Regions from separate parts of the Sinorhizobium sp. FG01 genome, predicted to be linked through region 1. Evidence: predicted binding sites of a transcription regulator. Region 1 holds the regulator's gene; each other region holds the start of a gene.

Region 1 (3,273 bases):
GCCGCCTTCATCGAGGACGCCGCGACGCTCAAGCAAATTCTCCTCGAGTGACATCCACGACGGCCCCGATCCTCCCCACGCGAGACGCCGGGAGGGACTGGCGCGGGCGCTCAAATCCGCCTATATAGGTGAACGGCTGGGGTCGTAGCTCAGTTGGGAGAGCGCCGCAATCGCACTGCGGAGGTCGAGGGTTCGACTCCCTTCGACTCCACCAAACGACCTTTGTCCGACCCGGAGACATAGGTAACAGAACATCGCTAAGACATCAGCGACATCTCTGTAGCGGGCCGATCCGACGTGGCTCGTCACCCTCGGACGACCACCACTTCAGACTGTGTTCGCAGCAGACCCATTGCGAACGCGAATTCCGTTAAGAAGCGAGCGACCCGAAGTCAGAGGGAGCGGTGTTTTCCACCCGATGTGCCGTCTTCCCGCCTTGCCCCTCGCTTGCCAAAGAGCCTGATTTGAGAGAGACTTAGCACCTGGCATCATTGCATATCGGCAACTCCCGCAAGTGGGGACTACCATGCCTCTCAAATCTCTGATCGCCGCCGCCTTAATCGCTCTTCTCACACTTTCAGGATGCGCCACGACAGGCGCTACGGGCAACACGACCTACACCCAGTGGTACGGCCCCTACCCTGAACCCGACTTCGACGTTCTTAGCCCCGGCGGGCTGCGCCTCGCCTACTAGGACGGCTTGTCAAGACGATGCACAGCGTCGTCAAAGGTGAGCAAACGCTCGCCTATGTGTGACGCTTGCCGCACGCAAGTCTTCACCACCATCGAAACCCGCAAACCGTCCGTGCCGCCCTGATAGCGGACGCGCCTCGACGCATGAGTTCACGGAATATTAAGTGCTTGCGGAACACATATGGAACGGATAGTTTCTGTTCTTGATTTGTTTCGCGAATCTGGAGTGACGCGCATGCTGACCCGCAAGCAACAGGAATTGCTTCTGTTCATTCATGAACGGATGAAGGAATCCGGGGTCCCGCCCTCCTTCGACGAGATGAAAGATGCGCTCGATCTTGCGTCGAAATCGGGCATCCACCGGCTGATCACTGCGCTGGAAGAACGCGGTTTCATTCGCCGGCTACCCAATCGGGCCCGAGCGCTCGAGGTCATCAAGCTGCCGGAAGCCTATTCGAGCCCAGCCCAGCCGCGGCGCGGCTTCTCGCCGAGCGTCATCGAGGGCAGCCTCGGCAAGCCCCCGGCACCGAAGCCGGCGCCAACGCCGCCGGTCGAGAGCGCGTCTATAACAGTGCCGGTCATGGGCCGGATCGCCGCCGGCGTGCCGATTTCGGCCATTCAGAACAATACGCACGAGATTTCCGTGCCGGTCGAGATGATCGGCAGCGGCGAGCACTACGCCCTCGAAATCAAGGGCGATTCGATGATCGAGGCGGGCATTCTCGATGGCGACACGGTGATCATCCGCAACGCCAGCACCGCCAGCCCGGGCGACATCGTCGTCGCCCTGATCGACGACGAGGAGGCAACCTTGAAGCGATTCCGCCGCAAGGGCGCATCGATCGCACTGGAAGCGGCGAATCCGGCTTACGAAACGCGCATCTTCGGACCCGACCGCGTGAAAATTCAGGGCAAACTCGTCGGTCTGATCCGGCGCTATCACTAGGCCGATTTGGGTTCCTGTGCCGATCCTGTGTGCGGTCGTTTCGCGCGGTCGCGACGACAGAACTGTTCTCTTTGCCTTCCGTGATCTCGCTTACTGCGGCCGGCGTTTATTGGTCTCGGCGTCCGCCATGCCACCGGCAAGAAGCGCTCTCGTATTCCGGCCTGTTCAAAGCTGTTTGTGGGCGTCTTTTTTGAACGTCTCCCTCTTGCGCTCCACATGGATTCGTTTTAAACGCCCGCCATCGCTCGATTTTACGAGCACGAGAGGCCTCGTGGCGGAGTGGTGACGCAGAGGACTGCAAATCCTTGTACCCCGGTTCAATTCCGGGCGAGGCCTCCATTACACATCTAATTGCCGATTCTACGTCACGAGATCAGGTGCTCGATCCGGTGCCACGCCCTTGGCTGGTAGCAATCTGCTCCAGGGTTTTCCCACAGCTCAGGTCGATGTTTATAGCCCGTCGATCGGCGACCCAAAGTTGAATCGAGGCATTTTTCGCCTGCCGAGGCATATAAGCTTGGCGCGAACCTGCCCCGGAGCTTTAGCTGTTGAGGCGATTAGACCGGTACGCTCGACAAGACCGCCGCCAAGAGCGCCGGATGCGGCGAGGCAGTTGACAAGCGCAGATAGCGGCCGGTCGGCTTTGAATGCCGCATCAGTGCGGCGTGGACAGATTGTTCTCCGTCTATCGCGGCTGGATGCTCCAATATTCTCGCCAGCTTCGTCAGCAGCTTCGAACGCATCCGTCTGAGCTTGATGTCGTTCGCACGGCGACAGAGAGCGAAAATGCGTAAGAAACTCTTCTCTCCCGTCCCATCGACGCAGATGAGTTCATCGTAACCGCGGCGATCGGTAACGACGAAATTGCCGGGATTTACATCCATCATGACGATGTGCAGGCGGCGAAACCGTTCGAAGATTTCGTCGATCATCGTGAGATGCCTGGCGGTGAGCTGCCCCGAAAACGCCAACTGAGCGAGGGTGGGCGCGAGCTTCCCATCGCGTCTGGTTATTTTTTCCACCACGAGCCCCAGGCCGTACTCGGTCTGGGCGAAGCCGAATATCTTCGGTATCGGCAGTTCGATGGCGTCCGCGAGGGAGAACTTTCTCGCCTGCTCAAGGAATTCGTCGACTTCACGCCGAAACGTTCGATAGGCCCCGAAACGTTTGAATTGGTTGAGGAATGCAAACGCCCTCTTTGACTGGCGTGTGCCGCTTGCTTCTCTGGATCCCAGCTTCAGAACCTTGATGAGAACACTCGGATGGAGACGATTCTCGAAAATGCTGCGCTGATGGCCGGCAGCGCATTCACGCCAGTCGGAAAGTTCGATCCTGTCGTCGAACATTTTCTGAACCCCGGATTGTGACAGTTTTGTAAAAAAACTGTGTCTGGGGGAAAAGTTCAAGAGCGGCGTGCTTGGCGGCGCTATCTCTACCGTACATAGTATGCGGTAGTTGCAGTCTTGCCACTGTGACAGGGAGCGACGGGTGAAAGCAACCTTCCGGCCGTCCTCCCCGTGGGAGGAACTGCAGGCCTGTGCCCGGCCTACTTCCCGGAGTTCTCAGTGCCGCGCCGACGCGCCCACCAGACGGCGAGCTTCCGGCGGGCGCGGCGCACTGCAGGGATGTCATGC
Region 2 (3,273 bases), on a different contig from region 1:
CGGCAATCATCTGCTCGTCGCTGTCGAGCCGCGCGATCACCTGGCCCTCCTCGATCCTGTCGCCGGATTTTACCAGGATTTCCGTCAGATTACCCGTGGAAGCGGGCGTCACGGTCACCGAGCGGATTGCTTCGCCATTGCCGATGGCGTTCAGCCTATTGTTGACGATCGCGCTCTCAGCCGGCCTGACGACCACGAGCGCCGCGTCCGAGAAGCCGCGCCCACCTTCTCCGCGCCCGCCGTTGCGGGGGCCACCGGCTCCCTCGCCGCCCGCAGATCCGGAGAGCGCATCGATCAGCGGATGCGAAACACCAATCGCCCCCAGCGTTTCACCCGCTCCGGGGGCAAAGCGCACCCAGGCGGCTCCCCCGACGACGAGTACGAGGAGGCTGACCGCCAGTTGCTTCAAAAAGCGCATGCATGTCTCCGAATAAGATACGCGCTCCAGCGCGGCGCGTACCGGCGGAACGTTCCGAGTTGCCGCAAGTATCATTGTTTGCGCGCCTTCGGGCAATCTCGGAACGCCATCATTACGCATTTGTAATGAAAGCAGAATTTGTTGTCCGCATCATGGCGCCCCCGCATGCCGGCGCTCGTCGATCGCTGTTTACAGCCGCCGCGGCTCGGCTATTCTGCCTCATGAAACCGGACGTTGAAAAAGGGGGGAGAAAGCACATGTGCGATGCATGCGTGATCGAATCGGTAAAGCAGCAAATGTTGTCGCGGCGCAGCTTCTTCCGCGCCGCCGCTGTCGCATCGGCGGGCGCCGCGGCCGCCGGCATGGGGGTCGCGCCGCCGGCGCTTGCCACCGGCCATACGAGCGTCACCAACCTCACCCATGAACTCCATGAGGAGTTTCCGACCTTCTTCGGCCAGCAGCAGTTCTTCCGCGAGCAGAAGTTCAACTTTGCCGAACATACGTTCAACCTGTTCGAGCTCCGGGTGAACGAACATACCGGCACCCATGTCGATGCGCCGCTGCATTTCTCCGCCGACGGCCTCTCGGTCGCGGAACTGCCGGTCGAAAAACTCCTCGTGCCGCTCTGCATCGTCGACATTCGCGAGAGGGCGGCAGCCGACCCGGACGCGCAGGTCACACCCGAGGACATCAAGGCGTGGATCGCCGCCAATGGCGATGTTCCGGAGAATGCCTGCGTCGCCATGCTTTCCGGTTGGGCGGCCCATCTCGGCACGGAGAAGTTCCGCAACGCCGACGCCGAGGGCAAGCTGCACTTCCCCGGCTTCCATGTCGACGCAGCCAAGTTTCTGCTCCAGGAAACGAAGGCTGCCGGCATTGCCGTCGACACGCTCTCGCTCGATCACGGCATATCTCCTGACTTCGCCATCCACCGCGCCTGGCTGCCGGAGGGTCGCTGGGGGCTGGAAGCCGCCGCCAATCTCGACAAGCTACCGGCCAAGGGCGCAACGCTCGTCCTCGGCGCGCCGAAGCACCGCGGCGGCACCGGCGGGCCGGCGCGCGTTTTCGCCCTCGTTTAGAACCTCGGAAGGAAGCATCATGAGCACCGTTGCGCCGCCGTCCGACCCCGAATCGAACCTGCGCGTCAAGGCGGTTTTCGACGACATCCGCGCCACGCGGAAATCGGACTTCATCAACAATATGTGGCTGTGGCTCGCCTTCGATCCGGACCTGCTGGAACGCACCTGGGCGGAGGTCAAGGCGGTGATGGCGACGCCCTCGGCGCTCGATCCGCTGGTCAAGGAGATGCTGTACATCGCAGTTTCCGTCAGCAATGGCTGCGGCTATTGCATCCACTCGCACACCGCCGCCGCCAAGGCAAAGGGGATGAGCGAAGCCGAGCATGCCGATCTGCTGCGCGTCATTTCGCTTGCCGCCAAGACCAACCAGCTGGCGACCGCGCTGCAGGTCCCGGTCGATCCGGCCTTCGACGCCACGGCCGAACGATAGCGACATCGAAACACCAGCGCTGAAAACGCCTGTCTTTCCACAGGTTTGCAGAAATCCGACGAGACTCCGGAATAAAAGAAGAACATCCTTTCTGGCCTTTCGGTCCCGAATCACTACATTGGGCCGCATGAGCAAAGGTTTCGACGACATCCCCTTCTTCGACGAGGAGCCGGCGCCGCGCAAACCCGCCCCTGCCGCCGGCGGCATCGCGGCGCGCGCCATGGCTGCCCGCGACAAGGCGCAACGGCCGGACTATCTCTCCGGTCTCAACTCGGAACAGCGCGAAGCCGTCGAAACGCTGGAGGGCCCGGTGCTCGTGCTTGCCGGCGCCGGCACCGGCAAGACGCGCGTGCTGACCACCCGCATCGCCCATATCCTGTCGACCGGCCGCGCCTATCCCTCGCAGATCCTCGCCGTGACCTTCACCAACAAGGCGGCGCGCGAGATGAAGGAGCGCATCGGCGTGCTCGTCGGCCATGCGGTCGAAGGCATGCCCTGGCTCGGCACCTTCCACTCGATCGGTGTCAAGCTCTTGCGCCGCCATGCCGAACTCGTGGGGCTGAGATCCGATTTCACCATCCTCGACACCGACGACGTCGTGCGGCTGATCAAGCAGCTTATCCAGGCCGAAGGGCTGGACGACAAGCGTTGGCCGGCCAAGCAATTCGCCGCCATGATCGACACCTGGAAGAACAAGGGCCTCGATCCGGCGCATATCCCCGAGGGCGACGCCCGCGCCTTCGCGAACGGCAAGGGCCGCGAGCTCTACGCCGCCTACCAGAACCGCCTGGTGACGCTAAACGCCTGCGACTTCGGCGACCTGCTGCTGCACCCGATCCGCATGTTCCGCGCCAATCCGGACGTGCTCAAGGATTATCACGACAAGTTCCGCTATATCCTCGTCGACGAGTACCAGGATACCAACACGGCGCAATATATGTGGCTGCGGCTCTTGGCGCAGCGGCCGCAGAGCGGCAAGGCCGTCGTGAGAGAAACGCCTGCGGGCGAAGCCCGAGCCAGCCAAGGCTGGCCGGACGACGTTTCGTCCGCCCCCGCGGAGCGCAGCCGCGCAGGCGGCGACAGCGTGAGCGCAAACAAACAGCAGCAGATAAACATCTGCTGCGTCGGCGACGACGACCAGTCGATATACGGCTGGCGCGGCGCCGAGGTCGACAATATCCTCCGTTTTGAGAAGGACTTCCCGGGCGCCAAGGTCATCAAGCTCGAGCGCAACTACCGCTCGACCGAGCATATCCTCGGCACCGCCGCGCATCTGATCGCCCACAATGAGGGCCGGCTCGGCAAGACACTCTTCACCGAACGCAGCCACCCGGACGACGAGAAGG
Region 3 (3,273 bases), on a different contig from region 1:
CGATCGCCGGCGTCATTCTCGGCGTGGTCGTCTGCCTCAACATCGAGTCGATCCGCCAGTTCTTCTCCTGGGTCTCCGGCACGACGCTCTTCGATCCGGAGCTCTACTTCCTCAGCCAGCTGCCGGCCGACATGAATGCCGACGAGACCATCTCCGTCGTCATCATGGCGCTGGCGCTCTCCTTCCTGGCGACGATCTTCCCGGCCTGGCGCGCCTCGCGCCTCGATCCGGTGCAGGCCCTGCGGTACGAATAAGGACAAGAACGTAGATGAATGCGCGCGTGGCACTGCAGCTCTCCGGCGTCGAGCGGCACTATGGCGAGGGGGATACCTACCTGCCGATCCTCAAGGGTGCCGACCTGACGCTGCGGAGCGGCGAGACGATTGCGCTCGTCGCGCCCTCGGGCACCGGGAAGTCGACCCTGCTTCACCTCGCCGGGCTGCTCGAACATCCGGACGAAGGAGACGTGATCGTCAACGGCATCCCATGCAACGGCCTCAGCGACGACCGGCGCACGGCGATCCGCCGCAACGAGATCGGCTTTGTCTATCAGTTTCACCACTTGCTGCCGGAATTCTCAGCGCTCGAGAACATCATGATGCCGCAACTGATCGCCGGCTTGTCCAAGGCGGAGGCGGCCGAGAGGGCGAGGGCACTGCTGGACTACATGCGGATCGGACACCGGGCTGCACACCGGCCGGCCGAACTTTCTGGCGGCGAGCAGCAACGTGTGGCGATCGCCCGGGCGGTCGCCAACGCGCCGCTCATCCTGCTGGCCGACGAGCCGACCGGCAACCTCGACCCCGAGACGGCTGGCTATGTCTTCGAGGCGATGGAAGCCCTTGCGCGTCAGTCAGGCCTAGCGGCGCTGATCGCCACCCACAATCACGAACTTGCTGCTCTTATGGATCGTTGCGTGACGATCGAGGACGGCAAGGTCATCGAACTTCGATAGGCCGGAAGGAAGCTCACGGCACGATCAGTCCGCCGCGATAATCGAGCTCATAGGCCTCTTCGCCATCGACGAATATGGTCTCGCGTCCGGAAAAGTGGTCGGTCCCGCCGCGGCTGCTGTCGATATAGCAACCATAGGCGTGCTGATATTCTATGCCGCCGAGGAAGTGGCGCTTCTCGTGATACATCGTCTGCAGCGCCGCCTTGATGACGGCGCCGGCCCGTCGCGCATCGATCAGTTCCGGTCGGACGATCCGGCCGAAATAATTCATCGCCCAGCACGGCTTGCCGTCGTGCCAGACCGCTTCCTGACCGGCGAAGTCGCTGCCGCCGAAGTAGCTGTCCAGATAACGCCAGGCCCCGCGCTGATGGCCAATATCGTGGGAGCCTGTCCGGCACGCCGGCAGCCTGGCGCCATCACTGACATAGGTTTTAGCCTTAGCTTCGACGATGAAGTCTGTGAGTTCGTCGATGTTGATCAGGGGCGTTCCCCTGGTATTGGATTGAGGATGCCTCAAGAGGATGCGCGTGTAAAGAACAAATAGTGAACAAACGTCTCCGCACCGCAGCCTTTTTGGCGGCAGATCGCCCCAAGGCCTTGCGTTTGGACGCCACCCTATTCGTCGATTCGGTCGGCCTGGCGTTTTGCCAGTCGCGTCGAACGCTGATCGCCTTGGTTGCATTAACCATAGCCGGTGAATAACGAGCGTTTCATGCGTGCTTGCTTGACTATTGAACAAAAATAGAACAAAAAAAGAACAATAGCCGAAAGGAGCCATGTTATGACTGATTTCGTCCGTGATCTCGCTGCCTTCGCCTCGATGACCCTTTTCATCGCCAGCATCTCGGTGATCGCACTCGGCATGTGACCGCTCCACCGTTTCCCACGGTCCTCCGCTCTGCGGCCCTGGCAAAAGCATCCCCGACAGGGCCGGAAGACTGGACAGTCGCGGCGGGAAACAGGATATCCTCGCACCGAACAGGAATCGGAGTGCGGCAATGGCAGGCGAGGATAGCATTGGGCAGAGCATGGCGGACGCGAATCCGCAATTCGTTCACCTGCGCGTGCACTCGGCATATTCGCTGCTCGAAGGCGCGCTGCCGCTGAAGAAGATCATCGCCAAGGCGGTGGCCGACGATCAGCCGGCCATCGGCATCGCCGACACGAACAACCTTTTCGCGGCGCTGGAATTTTCCCAGAAGGCGGCGGACGAGGGATTGCAACCGATCATCGGCTGCCAACTCTCCATCGACATGGAGGACGAGGCGGAGGGGGAGCGGCGCGGTCACGCGCAGCAGCTCGCCAAGCTGCCTTCGATCGTCCTGATTGCCGCGACCGACGCAGGCTATGTCCGTCTCGTCGACCTGGTCAGCCGCGCCTATCTCGAAGGCGAAGGTCATCAGGCGGCGCGGGTGACGCGCTCCTGGCTCGCGGCGGGCGGCACCGATGGTCTGATCGCGCTGACGGGCGCCGGCAGCGGCCCTGTCGATCTGGCGCTGAAGGCCGGTTCGTCCGCTCTTGCCGAGGGGCGCCTCAAGGCGCTGGTCGAGCTGTTCGGCAATCGCCTCTATATCGAACTGCAACGGCACGGCAGCTATGATCGACGTCATGAGAGCCGGCTGGTCGAGCTCGCCTATCGCTACGACATTCCGCTCGTGGCGACGAACGAGGCCTTTTTCCCGTCGCCGGCCGACTATGATGCGCATGACGCGTTGATGGCCGTTGCCCACAATGCCGTCGTCTCTGACGACCGCCGCTTCCGGCTGACGTCGGATCACTATCTCAAGAGCCGCAAGGAGATGGCAGCGCTTTTCGCCGATCTTCCGGAAGCGCTGGAAAACACCGTGGAGATCGCGCGGCGCTGCTCCTTCATGCTGAAGACCCGCGGGCCGATCCTGCCGCGCTTCACCGGCGCCTCGGACGATCCCGTCGAGGCCGAGCGCGCCGAGTCCGCCGAGCTTCGCCGCCAGGCGGAGGAGGGGCTGGAGAAGCGGCTCGCCAAGCTCGGCATGGCGCCGGGCTACAAGGAAGAAGACTATCGCGAGCGCCTGGCCTTCGAACTCGGCGTCATCGAGCGCATGAAGTTTCCGGGTTATTTCCTGATCGTTGCCGACTTCATCAAATGGGCGAAGCAGCACGACATCCCCGTCGGTCCGGGCCGCGGCTCGGGCGCCGGCTCGCTGGTCGCCTATGCGCTGACGATCACCGACGTCGATCCGATGCGCTTCTCGCTCCTCTTCGAGCGCTTCCTCAATCCCGAGCGCGTCTCGATGCCGGACTTCGACATCGACTTCTGCCAGGACCGCCGCGAAGAGGTG

What was found. The regulator LexA, encoded in region 1, represses DNA repair genes until DNA is damaged. The targets are predictions, from matches to a motif close to TGTTCNNNNTGTGTTCNG.
Region 2: the regulator LexA is predicted to act here: its motif matches at 1,995-2,012, upstream of CO656_RS07745 (UvrD-helicase domain-containing protein).
Region 3: the regulator LexA is predicted to act here: its motif matches at 1,698-1,715, upstream of dnaE (DNA polymerase III subunit alpha).

The regions. Positions count from the first base shown of each region.
Region 1 covers NZ_NWTB01000003.1:86,491-89,763, reverse strand. Annotated here, with positions in the region: gene CO656_RS03170 (sugar phosphate isomerase/epimerase) at 1-51, shown strand, start outside; tRNA gene CO656_RS03165 (tRNA-Ala) at 139-214, shown strand; gene CO656_RS30105 (hypothetical protein) at 527-694, shown strand; gene lexA (transcriptional repressor LexA) at 929-1,639, shown strand; tRNA gene CO656_RS03150 (tRNA-Cys) at 1,905-1,978, shown strand; gene CO656_RS03145 (YrbL family protein) at 2,197-2,985, opposite strand; gene CO656_RS03140 (hypothetical protein) at 3,186-3,273, opposite strand, start outside.
Region 2 covers NZ_NWTB01000004.1:483,844-487,116, reverse strand. Annotated here, with positions in the region: gene CO656_RS07760 (efflux RND transporter periplasmic adaptor subunit) at 1-418, opposite strand, end outside; gene CO656_RS07755 (cyclase family protein) at 676-1,497, shown strand; gene CO656_RS07750 (carboxymuconolactone decarboxylase family protein) at 1,517-1,927, shown strand; gene CO656_RS07745 (UvrD-helicase domain-containing protein) at 2,055-3,273, shown strand, end outside.
Region 3 covers NZ_NWTB01000009.1:60,737-64,009, reverse strand. Annotated here, with positions in the region: gene CO656_RS16355 (lipoprotein-releasing ABC transporter permease subunit) at 1-254, shown strand, start outside; gene CO656_RS16350 (ABC transporter ATP-binding protein) at 269-955, shown strand; gene CO656_RS16345 (DUF5680 domain-containing protein) at 969-1,436, opposite strand; gene CO656_RS30240 (hypothetical protein) at 1,499-1,657, shown strand; gene dnaE (DNA polymerase III subunit alpha) at 1,954-3,273, shown strand, end outside.